2 regions of the Pseudoalteromonas sp. S1727 genome follow, and region 2 is predicted to be linked to the other one. Evidence: predicted binding sites of a transcription regulator. Region 2 holds the regulator's gene; the other holds the start of a gene.
What was found. Region 2 encodes MetJ, which represses methionine synthesis genes. Its sites were predicted from a motif close to TAGACGTCTAGACGTCTA; they were not measured.
Positions count from the first base shown of each region.

Region 1: a site for MetJ is predicted at 2,792-2,809, ahead of metK (methionine adenosyltransferase). Genes of this name have one in related genera too.

Region 1 is NZ_PNDT01000005.1:12,889-20,485, reverse strand. It holds gene CWB85_RS22735 (LTA synthase family protein) at 1-532, shown strand, start outside; gene CWB85_RS00815 (diacylglycerol kinase) at 554-961, shown strand; gene metK (methionine adenosyltransferase) at 1,539-2,690, opposite strand; gene tkt (transketolase) at 2,968-4,959, shown strand; gene CWB85_RS00800 (winged helix-turn-helix domain-containing protein) at 5,258-5,983, shown strand; gene CWB85_RS00795 (hypothetical protein) at 6,156-6,476, shown strand; gene ppnP (pyrimidine/purine nucleoside phosphorylase) at 6,576-6,887, shown strand; gene hpf (ribosome hibernation-promoting factor, HPF/YfiA family) at 7,069-7,425, shown strand; gene CWB85_RS00780 (NRAMP family divalent metal transporter) at 7,560-7,597, shown strand, end outside.
Region 2 is NZ_PNDT01000090.1:17,654-25,250, forward strand. It holds gene metB (cystathionine gamma-synthase) at 1-1,047, opposite strand, end outside; gene metJ (met regulon transcriptional regulator MetJ) at 1,282-1,602, shown strand; gene CWB85_RS17640 (malic enzyme-like NAD(P)-binding protein) at 1,683-2,924, opposite strand; gene rpmE (50S ribosomal protein L31) at 3,499-3,711, opposite strand; gene priA (primosomal protein N') at 3,945-6,131, shown strand; gene CWB85_RS17655 (SPOR domain-containing protein) at 6,152-6,676, shown strand; gene hslV (ATP-dependent protease subunit HslV) at 6,757-7,275, shown strand; gene hslU (ATP-dependent protease ATPase subunit HslU) at 7,287-7,597, shown strand, end outside.

The DNA.
Region 1 (7,597 bases), on a different contig from region 2:
GCACTTATGGTATAGCGATAAAATGTTAGGCGCATTTGTACGTAATATGCAACAACGCTACCCCGATGCGTTATTTATTATTACGGGTGACCATTACAGCCGGCGCTATTTACATCCTCGGCCTAATTTATACGAATTGACTCATGTGCCTTTAATTATTTATGGCAACGGAGTGAACTCAAATATGGTGAACTCTCAACAAATAGCTAGTCATATGGATATCGCGCCAACCTTGTTGAATTTAATAGCACCAGCTAGTACGGAATTTTATAGTGTCGGACAGTCACTATTAACAGCGCCCGCTGAACGGACTGTTTTTGGTTTTCAAACTGTACGTAATAATAAGCAATTATGGCGTGGTGATTTAAATGCATTATATGAGTACTATGCTGTAAACTCGCTCGATAAAATACAGCTAATGCCAACGCAAACACAATCGTTTAAAGTGATCGATGCTGCAACAGAGCATGCGTATAATCAATACATGGCGCAAGCGTGGCATTTGCTAACTCAAGGCACAAATAATTTCTGATGAGCTGTTAAGATACTAAACATGAACAAACCAAACATTAACCTAGTTAATAAACCAAATGGCATAGGCTTAGGTCGTCTTTTTAAAGCCACTCAATGCTCAATTAAGGGGTTTAAAGCGGCTTTTCAGGAAGAATCAGCTTTTCGCACAGAGCTCGCTTTAGGGCTAGTGTTACTCCCATTATCATTTTGGCTTGCGCAATCACTGCAACATTGGGTAATGCTGGTTGTTAGCTTTTTATTTTTATTAGTGGTTGAACTCCTCAACTCAGCTATTGAAGCATTAACAGATCGCGTTGGCGTTGAATACCATGTGCTTTCAGGACGTGCGAAAGATATTGCTTCAGCAGCGGTTAGTTTAGCGCTGTTGATATTGATGATAGTGTGGGGTGTAGCTGGGTATGAAAAAATACTTACATTGATAAGTTAGGCGTTAGGTAAAGCGCTACGGGCTTCGGGCGACGGGTTCAGAATACACGCTAGCATCTAGGTTTAATTGCGGGGATAAACTCGCGCCTACGTTATGTGGGGATAAACCCACGGCTACGCGTGTAGCAGCGAGTTTACCTCGCGACAATAACTTTTACCTTCGCGGTGGCAAGCAACTCGCATACAAGTAATATCAGCTGTGCTTCTGTAGGTCGCCATTTATGGCGACAAGTCTATTTCACCACCGAGGCGCAGCATTGAAAAGAGAAAGCCACGGGCTAAGGGTAACGAGCTTCGAATACACCCTTAGCAGCTAGTCACTTCCCTAAAACCTAGCCCCTATTTTACTCTAAATCACAGCGCCTCATAATCTCTTTGTGAATAAATTACTTAAAGCACATTAATTTAATTGCGGGGATAAACTCGCGCCTACGGTATGTGGGGATAAACCCGCGCCTACGTTATCTAGCAGCGAGTTTACCTCGCGACAAATAACCTAAAGTTTATAACAGTATAATCAGCAGGTATAAAAAAAAGCGCCGATTGGCGCTTTTTTTACATTCACACAAAGGCTGGAATTAAAGACCAGCTGCTGCGCGAAGTGCGTCTGCTTTGTCTGTGCGTTCCCATGGGAATTCATCACGACCAAAGTGCCCGTAAGCAGCGGTTGGTTGATAAATTGGGCGCTCAAGATCAAGCATTTGAATTAGGCCGTAAGGGCGTAAGTCAAAGTGTTCACGAATAAGTTCGATTAAACGACCTTCTTCTAATTTACTTGTACCAAACGTTTCAACACTGATTGACGTAGGCTCCGCAACACCAATTGCGTAAGATACTTGTAGCTCACATTTATCAGCAAGACCAGCAGCAACCACGTTTTTCGCAACGTAACGCGCAGCGTATGCAGCTGAGCGGTCAACTTTTGATGGATCTTTACCAGAGAAAGCACCGCCACCGTGACGAGCCATACCGCCGTAGGTATCAACGATGATTTTACGACCAGTAAGACCACAGTCACCCATAGGGCCACCGATAACAAAACGACCCGTTGGGTTAATAAAGAACTTAGTTGCTTTAGAAATTAGCTCTGCAGGTAATACAGGCTTGATGATGGTTTCCATCACTGCTTCTACTAGATCATTTTGTGAGATTGAATCACAGTGTTGAGTAGAAAGAACAACTGCATCAATGCCGACTGGTTTGCCGTTTTCATATGCAAAAGTAACCTGTGATTTTGCATCTGGGCGTAACCACTCAAGCTCGCCGCTTTTACGTACTTGCGCTTGGCGTTGTACTAAACGGTGAGAGTAAGTGATAGGTGCAGGCATTAATACTTCAGTTTCGTTACACGCATAACCAAACATTAAACCTTGGTCACCAGCGCCTTGTTCTTCAGGGCTAGTACGGTCAACACCTTGGTTGATGTCTGGAGACTGCTTACCGATTGTATTTAAGATTGCACACGAATCAGCATCAAAACCCATGTCTGAATGTGTGTAACCAATTTCACGTACCGTTTTACGGGTGATTTCTTCAATATCAACCCAGGCGCTAGTAGTGATTTCACCACCAACCATAACCATACCGGTCTTCACGTAAGTTTCACACGCAACACGTGCATGAGAATCTTGCTCTAAGATGGCATCAAGTACCGCGTCAGAGATTTGATCCGCGATTTTATCCGGATGACCTTCAGAAACTGATTCAGAAGTAAATAAATGTTTTGCCATTGTCTTTCTGCTCACAAATATTGCGCTTCACAAACGTCGGTAAGAGCGCTAAAAAATTAAGGGGCGTATTTTATCGAAAACAACGATAGTTGCATAGTGTTTTTACGCCTAGACGTCTAAATAAAATTACTAATAACTTTTTGTTCTTAAAAAATTTTCATAATAGCTAATTTAATCAGGGTTTTTAATTGCACACAGCCCCTACAATAAGTAAGAATGGGTGTTCTTGAAAAACACACAACAACCAGCGCAAATACAGTTAAAGGTAGGAGAATTCATGCCGTCTCGCAAAGAACTTGCAAATGCTATTCGCGTCTTATCAATGGACGCAGTACAACAGGCCAAATCAGGCCACCCTGGAGCCCCTATGGGCATGGCGGATATCGCAGAAGTATTATGGCGCGACTATCTAAACCACAATCCAACCAATCCAGAGTGGGTAGACAGAGATCGATTTATACTCTCAAACGGCCACGGTTCAATGCTGATTTATTCTCTATTGCACTTAAGTGGTTATGATTTGCCAATTGAGGAAATTAAAAACTTCCGCCAAATGCATTCAAAAACTCCAGGTCACCCAGAGTATGGTTATGCACCAGGTATTGAGACCACTACGGGTCCACTTGGTCAAGGGATCACAAATGCGGTAGGTATGGCGATTGCTGAAAAAGCATTGGCAGCACAGTTTAACCGTGAAGGTCACGATATCGTTGATCACTTTACGTATGCTTTCTTAGGTGATGGTTGCCTTATGGAAGGTATTTCTCACGAAGCGTGTTCACTTGCAGGCACATTAGGCCTTGGTAAATTAGTGGCATTTTGGGATGACAACGGCATTTCAATTGATGGTGAAGTTGAAGGCTGGTTTAGCGACGATACCCCAGCGCGCTTTAAAGCCTACGGCTGGCATGTGGTAAGCGGCGTTGATGGCCATGATTCAGATGCAATTCGTGCAGCAATCGAAGAAGCACGTAGCATCACTGATAAACCAACTCTAATTTGTTGTAAAACAGTGATTGGTTATGGCTCTCCTAACAAATCAGGTAGCCATGATTGCCACGGCGCACCACTAGGTGAAGACGAAATCAAAGCTGCGCGCGAGTTCCTTGGTTGGACTGGTGAAGCATTTGACATCCCAGCTGATATCTACAGTCAGTGGGATGGCAAAGAAAAAGGTAAGCAACTAGAAGCTAACTGGGATGAAAAGTTTGCCGCATACGCAGCTGCACATCCTGAATTAGCAGCCGAGTTTAAACGCCGTACCAGCGGTGAATTACCTGCTGATTGGGCAGAAAAATCACAAGCGTATATTGAACAGCTTGATGCAAACCCTGCAAACCCAGCTTCACGTAAAGCATCACAAGATGCATTAAATGCATTTGGTCCTTTATTACCTGAATTTATGGGCGGCTCTGCGGATTTAGCAGGTTCTAACTTAACAATTTGGAAAGGCTCTAAAGGTCTTGAAGCAAACGATGCCAGCGGTAACTACATCTACTACGGTGTACGTGAGTTTGGTATGTCAGCCATCATGAACGGTATTGCACTGCATAAAGGCTTTATACCTTACGGTGCTACGTTCCTAATGTTTATGGAATACGCACGTAATGCAGTACGTATGGCGGCGTTGATGAAAGTGCCAAGCATTTTTGTTTATACGCACGATTCAATTGGTTTAGGTGAAGATGGTCCAACGCACCAACCAGTAGAGCAAATTGCTAGCATGCGTTTAACGCCTAACTTAGTTAACTGGCGCCCGTGCGACCAAGTTGAATCTGCTATTGCATGGCAACAAGCAATTGAACGCAAAGATGGCCCAACGTCACTTATCTTCACTCGCCAAGGCCTTGAGCAACAAACTCGCTCAGCGCAGCAATTAAGCAATGTGAAAAAAGGCGGTTATGTACTTAGCTGTGATGGTGAGCCAGAGCTTATCTTTATCGCGACAGGTTCTGAGGTGCAATTAGCCCAAGATTCAGCGGCTGAACTTCGTAAGCAAGGTAAAAAAGTACGTGTTGTATCTATGCCATCAACTGATGTATTTGATGCACAAGACGCTGCCTACAAAGAAAGCGTACTACCAGCTGCAGTTTCACGCCGCGTAGCAGTAGAGGCAGGTATTGCTGATTACTGGTACAAATACGTTGGCCTAAACGGCGCAGTTGTGGGCATGACCACCTTTGGTGAATCAGCGCCAGCTAATGAGCTGTTTGAGCACTTTGGCTTCACGGTAGAGAATATCGTAAACAAAGCAAACGAATTGTTTTAACTTTAACGCTTAAAATTTAAAAGCCCGCACTGTGGTTACACAGCGCGGGCTTTTTTGTTGCCGGCAAACCTTGTAAAAAAATGGCTTCAGCCATGAATGTTTCATTATGAGACTCCCGACTAAAGTCGGTCCTACGTTTAATGTTTTACCACCGAGGTATGATTCTTAGTATAAAAACCCATTTCACTTCGTGTTGGATGTTTTGATCAAATCTAAATGCAAAGGTGTATTGATTTATTAACAGGAGAATAACTTTGATGTATCATTTTCGGGTTTACATACTACCGAAGGAATGAAAATGAATAGGTTGCTGATCCTATCACTCTTATTATTAGTGAGTTTTAATAGCTATGGAATATGTTTTGACCTTGAAATTATCCAATCTGGGGCACAAGTAGGTGTCTGTGGAGCCGATATCGAGAGTATTCGTATAGATATAGTGTTTACTTTGTGGGTATTAGCAAATGTTTTTTTTGGCCAATTACTGATAAAAAATAGAGCAAACGCTTATTTAATATCTATTTTTTTTATTCTTTCATTACCATTAAGCCCTATTGTTTTGACATTTACTTACCTTTTAAAGCGACTAAATAAGCAATATCAAAGGTTGCTTAATCAAAATGAAGTTGAGCGACCTTCTCATGTATTACCTGATGTTGTGCAAACTTCCAACCCCTCATCTGAAGTTATACCGGCTAAGCATAATCAATTGCTCATTGGTGAGTATCGGTTTAATTGCCTAGACAATAGCCTTTCAAAAGGGGAGAAGCTGACATACCTTGAACCTAAAATGATGGAAGTTTTAAGTTATCTTATTGAACATCAGCCAAGAGTTATAAGTTTAGAAGAGCTACACAGTAATGTATGGCAAAACCAAATAGTGACAGACACTGCTGTTCGTCGGATTATTAGTAAGCTTCGCAACGCCTTTTCAGATATAGACACAAAAAAGCCACAATATATCAAATCTCAAATGAAAAGAGGGTATCAGTTAATAGCTAATGTTGAAAATGTAACCGACTGATTATTAATGTTTTATCTTGGTTTTGACTGTGTTTTTTTGTTGTTATAACTAAAGTTATAACTTAGTGTTGGTTAAGTAAGGGCAAGGTTATGGTGTTACGTTCTGATTGAGTTAACTTTAAAGCCAGAAGCAATTTAGAGCTTCTAGCATTTAACTCAAAAAGGAAATAATTATGAAATATACTATTACAGCAATCACTTTATTCGCTATGGCAGCGTTGGTATTTTATGCATTTAGTACAGAGCAATGTATATCTTTCGATTTGATTTTGACAGGAGTTTCATTTGGCAGTTGCGAGATCGCAGGTGAGCAGCCAGAAATTACTTCTTACTTGATTCTCGCAATTTGGGTATTTAGCAATATCTTGTTCGGTAAGTTTTACTTAAGTGATACTAGCCCTAAAATATTGACCATCATTTTGTTTATTATCGGCTTACCAGGAACTGTGTTTGTATATTTACTTGCGCAGTTTATTAAACATGATAAAAAATAGCCTAATGCTTACTTATAGTAATGAATAAACTTCATTTGCTGCTTAATCAAAGTTCAGGCAAGCTGAGACATTTATAATTAATACATAACAGGAGTGAGGATGTCTCAATTTGATAATGTAAGTGTTGTTAAAACAGCGAACGTGTATTTTGATGGTAAAGTTTCAAGCCGTACTGTGATTTTTGCAGATGGCAGCACGAAAACATTAGGCTTTATGCAGCCGGGTGAATTTGAATTCGCAACCAGTAAAAAAGAATTAATGGAGCTTAACGGCGGCCAGTGGCAAGTATTGTTACCTGGCGAGAGCGAGTGGCAAACAATGTCAGCAGGTGAGTCGTTTAACGTTGATGCTAACGTAACTTTCCAAGTTAAAGTTGCAGACTTTGCCGATTATTGCTGTTCGTATACTTAATATACAAATTAAGTAACACGCTGAAAGCCCGCCATGCGCGGGCTTTTGCATATTTAATACATAAAGAATGATCTAATTACCTTTAAATAACAAATAAATGTCATATTTATGCTTTTCTGCCTTGTGTTAATCTAAATAGCCCCCAATACTAGTTATGAGGTAACATAAAAAAGGATACCCTATGAAAATTAATCTTTCTGGTCACCATGTTGACGTTACTGACTCTATTAGAGAGCACATCAACGAAAAATTTTCAAAAATTGCGAGCCATTTTCCATCTCTGATCGCACTCGATATTATTCTTTCAAAAGAGCATCACAAGCTCCAAGCAGAAATTAGTACTATTTATGAAGGCGCGCGTTTATCAGTTAAAGGCGAGAACGAAGTTCTTTACCCAGCGATTGCAAACGCGGCTAAAAAACTCGATGCGGCATTAAAGCATCGTAAAGGCCAAATTAAAGCCAATTTACACCAAAAACCAGTGAGCACGACACCTGAAATTGCTCATGAAATTATTCAAGAAATGGATTTACGTTAAAAAATAAAAGGCGCTAGGTTCTAGGTAACTAGGATCTAGCAAACCGCTTCTTCTTCCACTAATTTTCTCACTTTCAATCCACACTAAAACGCTGTAACTTGCTTATTAATAAAAACAATGTAGTAAGCACACACATGCAATCAGTAGTATCAACTTGGCAAACCCGATTAAA
Region 2 (7,597 bases):
TGCATTCGCTTCCATTCCTGCATGGGTCATGGTTGCAGGATGACAAATTAAACTCTCTACGCCACCGAGCGATTCCGCCAAACTGAACTCTTCTAGGCTAGTTAGAAATGCCGCTGCATCATTAATATCACCTTTAATATCAAAGCTTACCATACCACCAAAGCCACGTTGTTGCTGTTTTGCCAACTCATGTTGCGGGTGAGACTCAAGACCTGGGTAATAGACTTGGCTCACGTAAGGTGAGTTTTCTAAATACTCGGCAATAATAAAGGCATTCTCTTGGTGCTGGCGCAAACGAACATTTAAAGTACGCAGGCCACGTAAAGTTAAGTAGCTATCAAACGGCGCCCCTGTAATACCAATATTATTAGCCCACCAAGCAAGTTCATCGCCAAGCTCTTGGGTTGCTGCAATCACAGCACCGCCTACAACATCAGAGTGACCATTGATATATTTAGTCGTCGAATGCACCACAATATCAACACCAAACTCAATTGGGTTTTGTAATGCTGGTGATAAAAAGGTGTTATCTGCGCCAACTAATGCGCCACACTGCTTCGCAATTGTGGTGATCGCTTTAATATCTGTTAAGCGTAAAATTGGATTGCTTGGCGTTTCAATCCAAATAAGCTTTGGTTTTATCTCAAGAATTTTTTGATGGTTTTCAGATTTAGTTAAATCTAAAACTACTAACTTTAATAAGCCACGCTTTTCAAGTGAAGTAAATAAGCGATAACTGCCACCATAACAATCATGTGGGATCACTAGGGTATCATCGCTACTCAGTAGTTGTGTGGCCAAATGCACTGCAGCCATACCTGTTGCAGTGATTATACCCTTTGCACCGCCTTCAAGCTTTGCTAGGGTTTCAGCTAAAATGTCACGATTTGGATTACCGCTGCGGCCGTAATCATATTGACGCTTGGTATCAAAATCGGCAAATGAGTAGGTGGTCGATAAATGAATGGGAGGCACAACAGCACCGTGATGTTTATCTGCATCAATGCCATTACGCACTGCAATGGTCGCTTTATTCTTTTGACTCATAACGTCACCTACAATTAAATGGATGTTTAGACGTCCAAAAGGTTAGAGGATCGGATTTAAGAAGTCAAAGCATTTATGCTGTTTTAGGTGCAAGTACGGCAGTAAAAACATTTATGTTGCTAGATGGCTAAATAACTAGTATTTGACTATCTTATTTAAAACGATAGAATTTCGGCATCTTTGTGCGCAAAAGGCCGCGCAAACAATTAACAACCTGAGGCAACGACACATCCTATGGCTAAATGGAATGGTGAGTATATTCACCCATACGCAGAACACGGGAAAAAATCAGAACAAGTTAAAAAGATCACCGTTTCGATCCCGCTTAATGTATTAAAAGTTTTAACTGATGAGCGTACTCGCCGTCAAATTAATAACCTTCGTCACGCAACCAATAGCGAACTACTTTGTGAAGCGTTTTTACATGCGTTTACTGGCCAACCATTGCCAAACGATGAAGACTTACGTAAAGATAATCCAGAGAAAGTCCCTGAAGAAGTGAAGAAAATCATGCTTGAAATGGGCTTAGAAGTGCCTGTACTCAACGAAGATTAAAAATAATATACTTCAGGAATTAAATACAAAAAAACCTCAGCGACTTAACGGTACTGAGGTTTTTTATTGTATGTTCCGATCTAAGCCATATAATTTTCAGGCATATCAATACGTGCGACACCAGAATCAATAGCCGCCTGTGCGACCGCTTTAGCGATACGCGGTAATAAACGCGGATCCATTGGTTTTGGAATGATGTACTCAGGGCCAAACTCAAGCTTATCAACACCTGCGGCTTTTAATACTTCTACAGGGACTGGCTCTTTAGCAATGCTACGAATAGCATCAACCGCCGCAATTTTCATTTCATCATTTATTTTGCTAGCGCGTACATCTAGTGCACCACGAAAAATAAATGGGAAACACAATACGTTGTTTACTTGATTTGGATAATCAGAGCGACCCGTCGCCATAATTAAATCATTGCGAGCGCTGTGAGCAAGCTCAGGTGATATTTCTGGATCTGGGTTTGAGCAAGCAAATACCACAGGTTTATCAGCCATCAATTTAAGATCTTCTGGCGCTAATAGATTTGGCCCAGACACCCCAACAAACACGTCAGCATCTGCAATCACATCTTGCAAGGTACGTTTATCAGTATTGTTAGCAAATAGCTGCTTATATTCGTTTAAGTCATCACGACGAGTATGAATAACCCCTTTACGATCGAGCATATAAATATGTTCGCGCAATGCACCACACTTAATGAGTAGCTCCATGCAGGCAACTGCTGCGGCCCCTGCACCTAAACACACGATAATCGCATCTTCAATATCTTTACCTTGCACTTCTAACGCATTAATCATACCTGCTGCGGTCACAATCGCGGTACCGTGTTGATCATCATGAAATACTGGGATGCTACAACGTTCAATTAATGCTTTTTCGATTTCAAAACACTCAGGCGCTTTGATATCTTCTAAGTTGATACCACCAAACGTATCGGCAATATTAGCAACGGTATTGATAAAGTCTTCTGTGGTGTTGTGCTTTACTTCAATATCAATCGAATCAAGGCCAGCAAAACGTTTAAATAATAACGCTTTCCCTTCCATAACGGGTTTCGACGCCAATGGCCCTAAGTTACCTAAACCTAAGATGGCAGTACCGTTAGTGATAACCGCAACCATATTGCCTTTACCCGTGTATTTATAGGCATTAGCAGGATCAGCAGCGATTTCACGTACAGGTTCAGCAACACCAGGGCTATATGCTAAAGCGAGATCTTGGACTGTTTCAGCCGGCTTAGTAAGCTCGATACTGATCTTTCCTGGAACGGGGTGCGAATGGTAATGTAAAGCTTGTTCACGAAAATCTGACATAACGCGATTTTATCCTGCAAGTAAATTAAGTTGAAAGTGAGAGTAAGCAGTTCTTATAGGGAACGACACCTATTAAGGAACGATACCTATATTATAATTTAATTCAAGCAATATCAGGTCTATCCTGTTATATGCTATATCCGTTAATTTTATGCGTTTTGTCGGCAAATTTTGCAAAATACCTGTTTTTTTTGCCTAAAAAATAATTATAAAGCATCAAAATACCTAACTAAAAATGCTTATTAAGTGAGTATTGAAAGCAAAAATCAGCAATAACAGCTATAGCGCTAAAAATTCAGAAGTTAGCAACATTTAGCTGCATAAACTTTAATTTTATCGGTAAAAGCATCCAAAGTTACGTTTTAACAGTAGATTCAATATAAAGAATTAATCACTATTTGTCTGTTATTTGCTCGCTATACTGGATATAAAAGTGGGAAATAGTCACAACATAATGAATCTGAGGAGGCGCCCTAAATGAGCAAAGCTTAAAGGCTAAGTGACTGCTGTTTTTATAAACCACAGGCATAAAAAAAAGCACCCTAGGGTGCTTTTTCCGACAAAACAACAATAATTACTTGCTGCTAAGTGAACCGAAACGCTTGTTGAAGCGATCAACACGGCCACCAGTGTCTAAAACTTTTTGCTTACCAGTGTAAAACGGGTGACACGCAGAACATACGTCTAAGTGAATGTCTTTACACAGTGTTGAACTAGTTTCGAATTTATTTCCGCATGAACAAGTTGCTGAAATTACTTCGTACTTAGGGTGAATACCTTCTTTCATAGAAACCTCTAGTTAAGGCCGCATCGCTCTCCAAACCCGAAGTCTGGTACCATACGTCGTTAAAACAAATTATTTAGGACGCGTATTCTATGCAACAACCCCGCTTGCTACAAGCTTTAAATAGCGTTTTTGCTAATAAAACAACCAAAAACTTTAAAGCAAAGATTAGCTGCTAGGTTTTTAGCTGTAATTTTAGTACATTAACTTCCTTGCTAGTTACTGTTTGGGTTGTTATGAGTTTTGTTGAAGTTGCTATAAAAGTTCCGTTGCAGCGCACTTTTGATTATCGCATCCCAGCGCAGCTTAGCGGTTTATTAACACCGCCTCAGGTGGGCGCCCGTGTTATGGTACCGTTTGGCAATCAACGTAAAGTTGCGGTGGTATTGGCTTTAAAAAACCACAGTGACGTGCCCGCAGACAAACTCAAAGACATGTTTGAAGTCATTGACGATGAACCGATTCTTTCGCCACAACATCTCGAATTATTGCGTTTCACCGCCCGTTACTACTGCTACCCATTAGGCGAAACCATTCATATTGCTTTACCTAGTGCCCTACGCCAAGGGTTATGCCCAGATAAAAGCAGTATCAATATGGTGACACTGACCGATAAAGGCGCCAAGCTGCCGTCTTTAAAAGCTAAAAGCCAATTAAGCTTACTAAAACAATTAGCCGAATCAGGTAAATCGTCTTTAACAGAACTAAAAGCACTGGGATTTAATAAAAAAACCATCGACAGCTTACTGGCTAAAGAACTGATCAGCCAAACTATTGAGCACGATAATCAATGGCAACAACAAATACCCACAGTGGGCACTAAGCCCACACTAAATAAAGAGCAAGCCGTCGCCTGCAGTACAATTAATCAAGCTAAAGGGTTTAATAGCTTTTTACTCGAAGGCGTAACCGGCAGTGGTAAAACCGAAGTTTATTTACAATGCCTTGAAGATGTTTTAAAACGTGGTGAACAAGCATTAGTACTGGTGCCTGAAATTGGTCTGACACCACAAACGGTGAATCGTTTTCGTCGTCGCTTTCCTGATACTCCTATTATGTTATGGCATTCAGCACTGACCGATAACGAGCGCTTACAAACGTGGCGTTTTTGTGAAAAAGCCAGCTGTGCCATAGTGATTGGTACCCGCTCGAGTATTTTTTTGCCGTTTTTAAAACTCGGTATGATCATCGTGGATGAGGAGCACGACAGCTCTTTTAAACAACAAGATACCCTGCGTTATCATGCTCGTGACCTTGCGGCCTATCGCGCTTTTCAACATAAGATCCCACTCATTTTAGGCTCAGCAACCCCAGCACTTGAAACCTTACATAAAGCGCTGAACAATAAATATCAATTATTAAGCTTAACGCAACGCGCACAAACCAGTACCGATAACCAATTTCAATTACTGGATATGAAAGGCCAACCTGATCAAGCAGGTATAGCACACGGAAGCCTGGCAATGATTCGCCAGCATTTAAAGCGCGGCAAACAAGTGATGGTATTTTTAAACCGCCGTGGTTTTTCGCCAACCTTGATCTGCCATGAATGTGGCTGGCTTAGTGAATGTACACGTTGTAGTACCAGTGCAACGTTCCATAAAGCGATTGGACAGATGATTTGCCACCATTGCGGTGAGCAAGAACGCGTGCCACACCAGTGCCCAGACTGCGGCAGTACGCAAATATTTCCAAATGGAAAAGGCACGGAGCAAATAGAAGAATTTTTAGCGAGTGAATTTCCTGACACGCCAATTAGCCGGATCGACCGTGATTCAACGCGCCGTAAAGGCAGCTTAGAAAAAGCCTTAGACGACATAAACCAAGGTGGCGCACGTATTTTGGTTGGCACGCAAATGCTGGCTAAAGGCCATCACTTTCCTGATGTTAGTCTTGTACTGATACTCGACGTAGATGGTGGCTTGTATTCCTGTGATTTTCGCGCCACTGAGCATTTAGCACAACTGGTTACGCAAGTTGCAGGACGTGCTGGTCGCAGTGGCGAACCTGGGCAGGTTTTATTACAAACGCATTTTCCTGAACATCCGCTATTACAAGACTTAGTCAACAATGGTTACCAAGATTTTGCCCGCTTTGCATTACAGGAGCGTGATGACGCACAATTACCTCCCATTACTAATATGGCAATTGTGCGCGCTGAAGGACACAACATAAAGCAAGTGGTCGATTTTTTAACGGATTTAGTTCCAGTTCAGAGTCTAACTGGTATACAATTGCTGGGGCCGATCCCTGCACCACTCGAGCGAATTGCAGGGAAATATCGTTTTCAATTACATATTCAAGCGCTCGAACGCCCTCTATTACACCAATATCTCGCGCAAATGGTCGACTATTTAAGTACCAGTAAATTAGCGCAAAAGGTGCGATGGAGCTTAGATGTAGATCCTATAGATATGATTTAAGGTTAGAAGTCCACATAACCATGGCACAACATGATTTTATAAATAAAAAACCAAATAACCGTAAAAAACAGCCGCCACCAAAAAAACCATTCCCGGTTTTATTGCTGCTTGTGGTTGTATTGTTAGTTGCGGGTTTTAGCTTTGGTTTATGGTATGTAAAAACCAATGCCGATCCAAAATTAGTTGAGCAACAAGCAAACCCAGTATCGGCAACAGTAAAAGAACAACTAGCAAAGCCGCGTCCGCCAGAATTTATTAAAGAAATCAAAGAACATGAGATTCAAGTTGAAGTAAGAGAAATTGAACAAAAAGGCCCCTATGTAATGCAGTGCGGCTCGTTCAGAACCCATGCCCAAGCCGAAACTCTCAAAGCAAAAATAGCATTTGCCGGACTCATCGCCGAAATTAGAGAAACAACGGGCACTAATGGGGTTTGGTATAAAGTACGCTTAGGCCCTTACAAAACCAAACGTTTAGCCGAAAGTGATAAAAATAAACTCAAGCGCAGCAAAATAACTGGCTGTGGAATTTGGAATTGGACTTGATTTTAACCCATTAACCCATATTAACTCATCATCAATCGTTTTTAACGAGCTGCCCCTGCGGCTCGATGATGAGGAATAACATGACCACTATTGTAAGTGTACGTCGCGGCGATAAAGTCGTTATTGGTGGCGATGGCCAAGTTTCGCTTGGTAACACCGTAATGAAGGGCAATGCCCGCAAAGTTCGACGCCTTTATAATGGCAAAGTGATCGCCGGTTTCGCTGGCGGCACTGCTGATGCCTTCACCCTATTCGAACGTTTTGAAAGCAAACTTGAAATGCATCAAGGCAACTTGACCAAAGCCGCTGTTGAAATGGCCAAAGATTGGCGCAGCGATCGCGCCTTACGAAAGTTAGAAGCCCTACTCGCAGTGGCCGATTCCACCGCATCTTTGATCATCACCGGTAACGGGGATGTTGTGCAACCTGAAAACGACCTAATTGCCATCGGTAGTGGTGGTAATTTTGCGCAATCAGCGGCAACAGCTCTACTTGAAAATACCGATCTAAGCGCCCGCGACATCGTTGAAAAAAGCCTCACCATCGCAGGCAATATTTGTGTCTTCACAAATAACTTCCAAACCATCGAAGAATTGTAATAGGAACTGCTATGTCTGATATGACTCCCAGAGAAATCGTTCATGAACTTGATCAACATATTATTGGTCAAGCAAAAGCTAAAAAAGCAGTGGCTATTGCACTTCGTAACCGCTGGCGCCGCATGCAACTTAATGAAGATCTTCGCACAGAAGTAACACCAAAGAACATATTGATGATCGGCCCAACAGGTGTAGGTAAAACTGAAATTGCTCGTCGCTTAGCAAAACTTGCTAACGCCCCTTTCATTAAAGTAGAAGCAACAAAGTTCACCGAAGTAGGCTATGTTGGTAAAGAAGTTGAAACCATCATTCGTGACTTAGT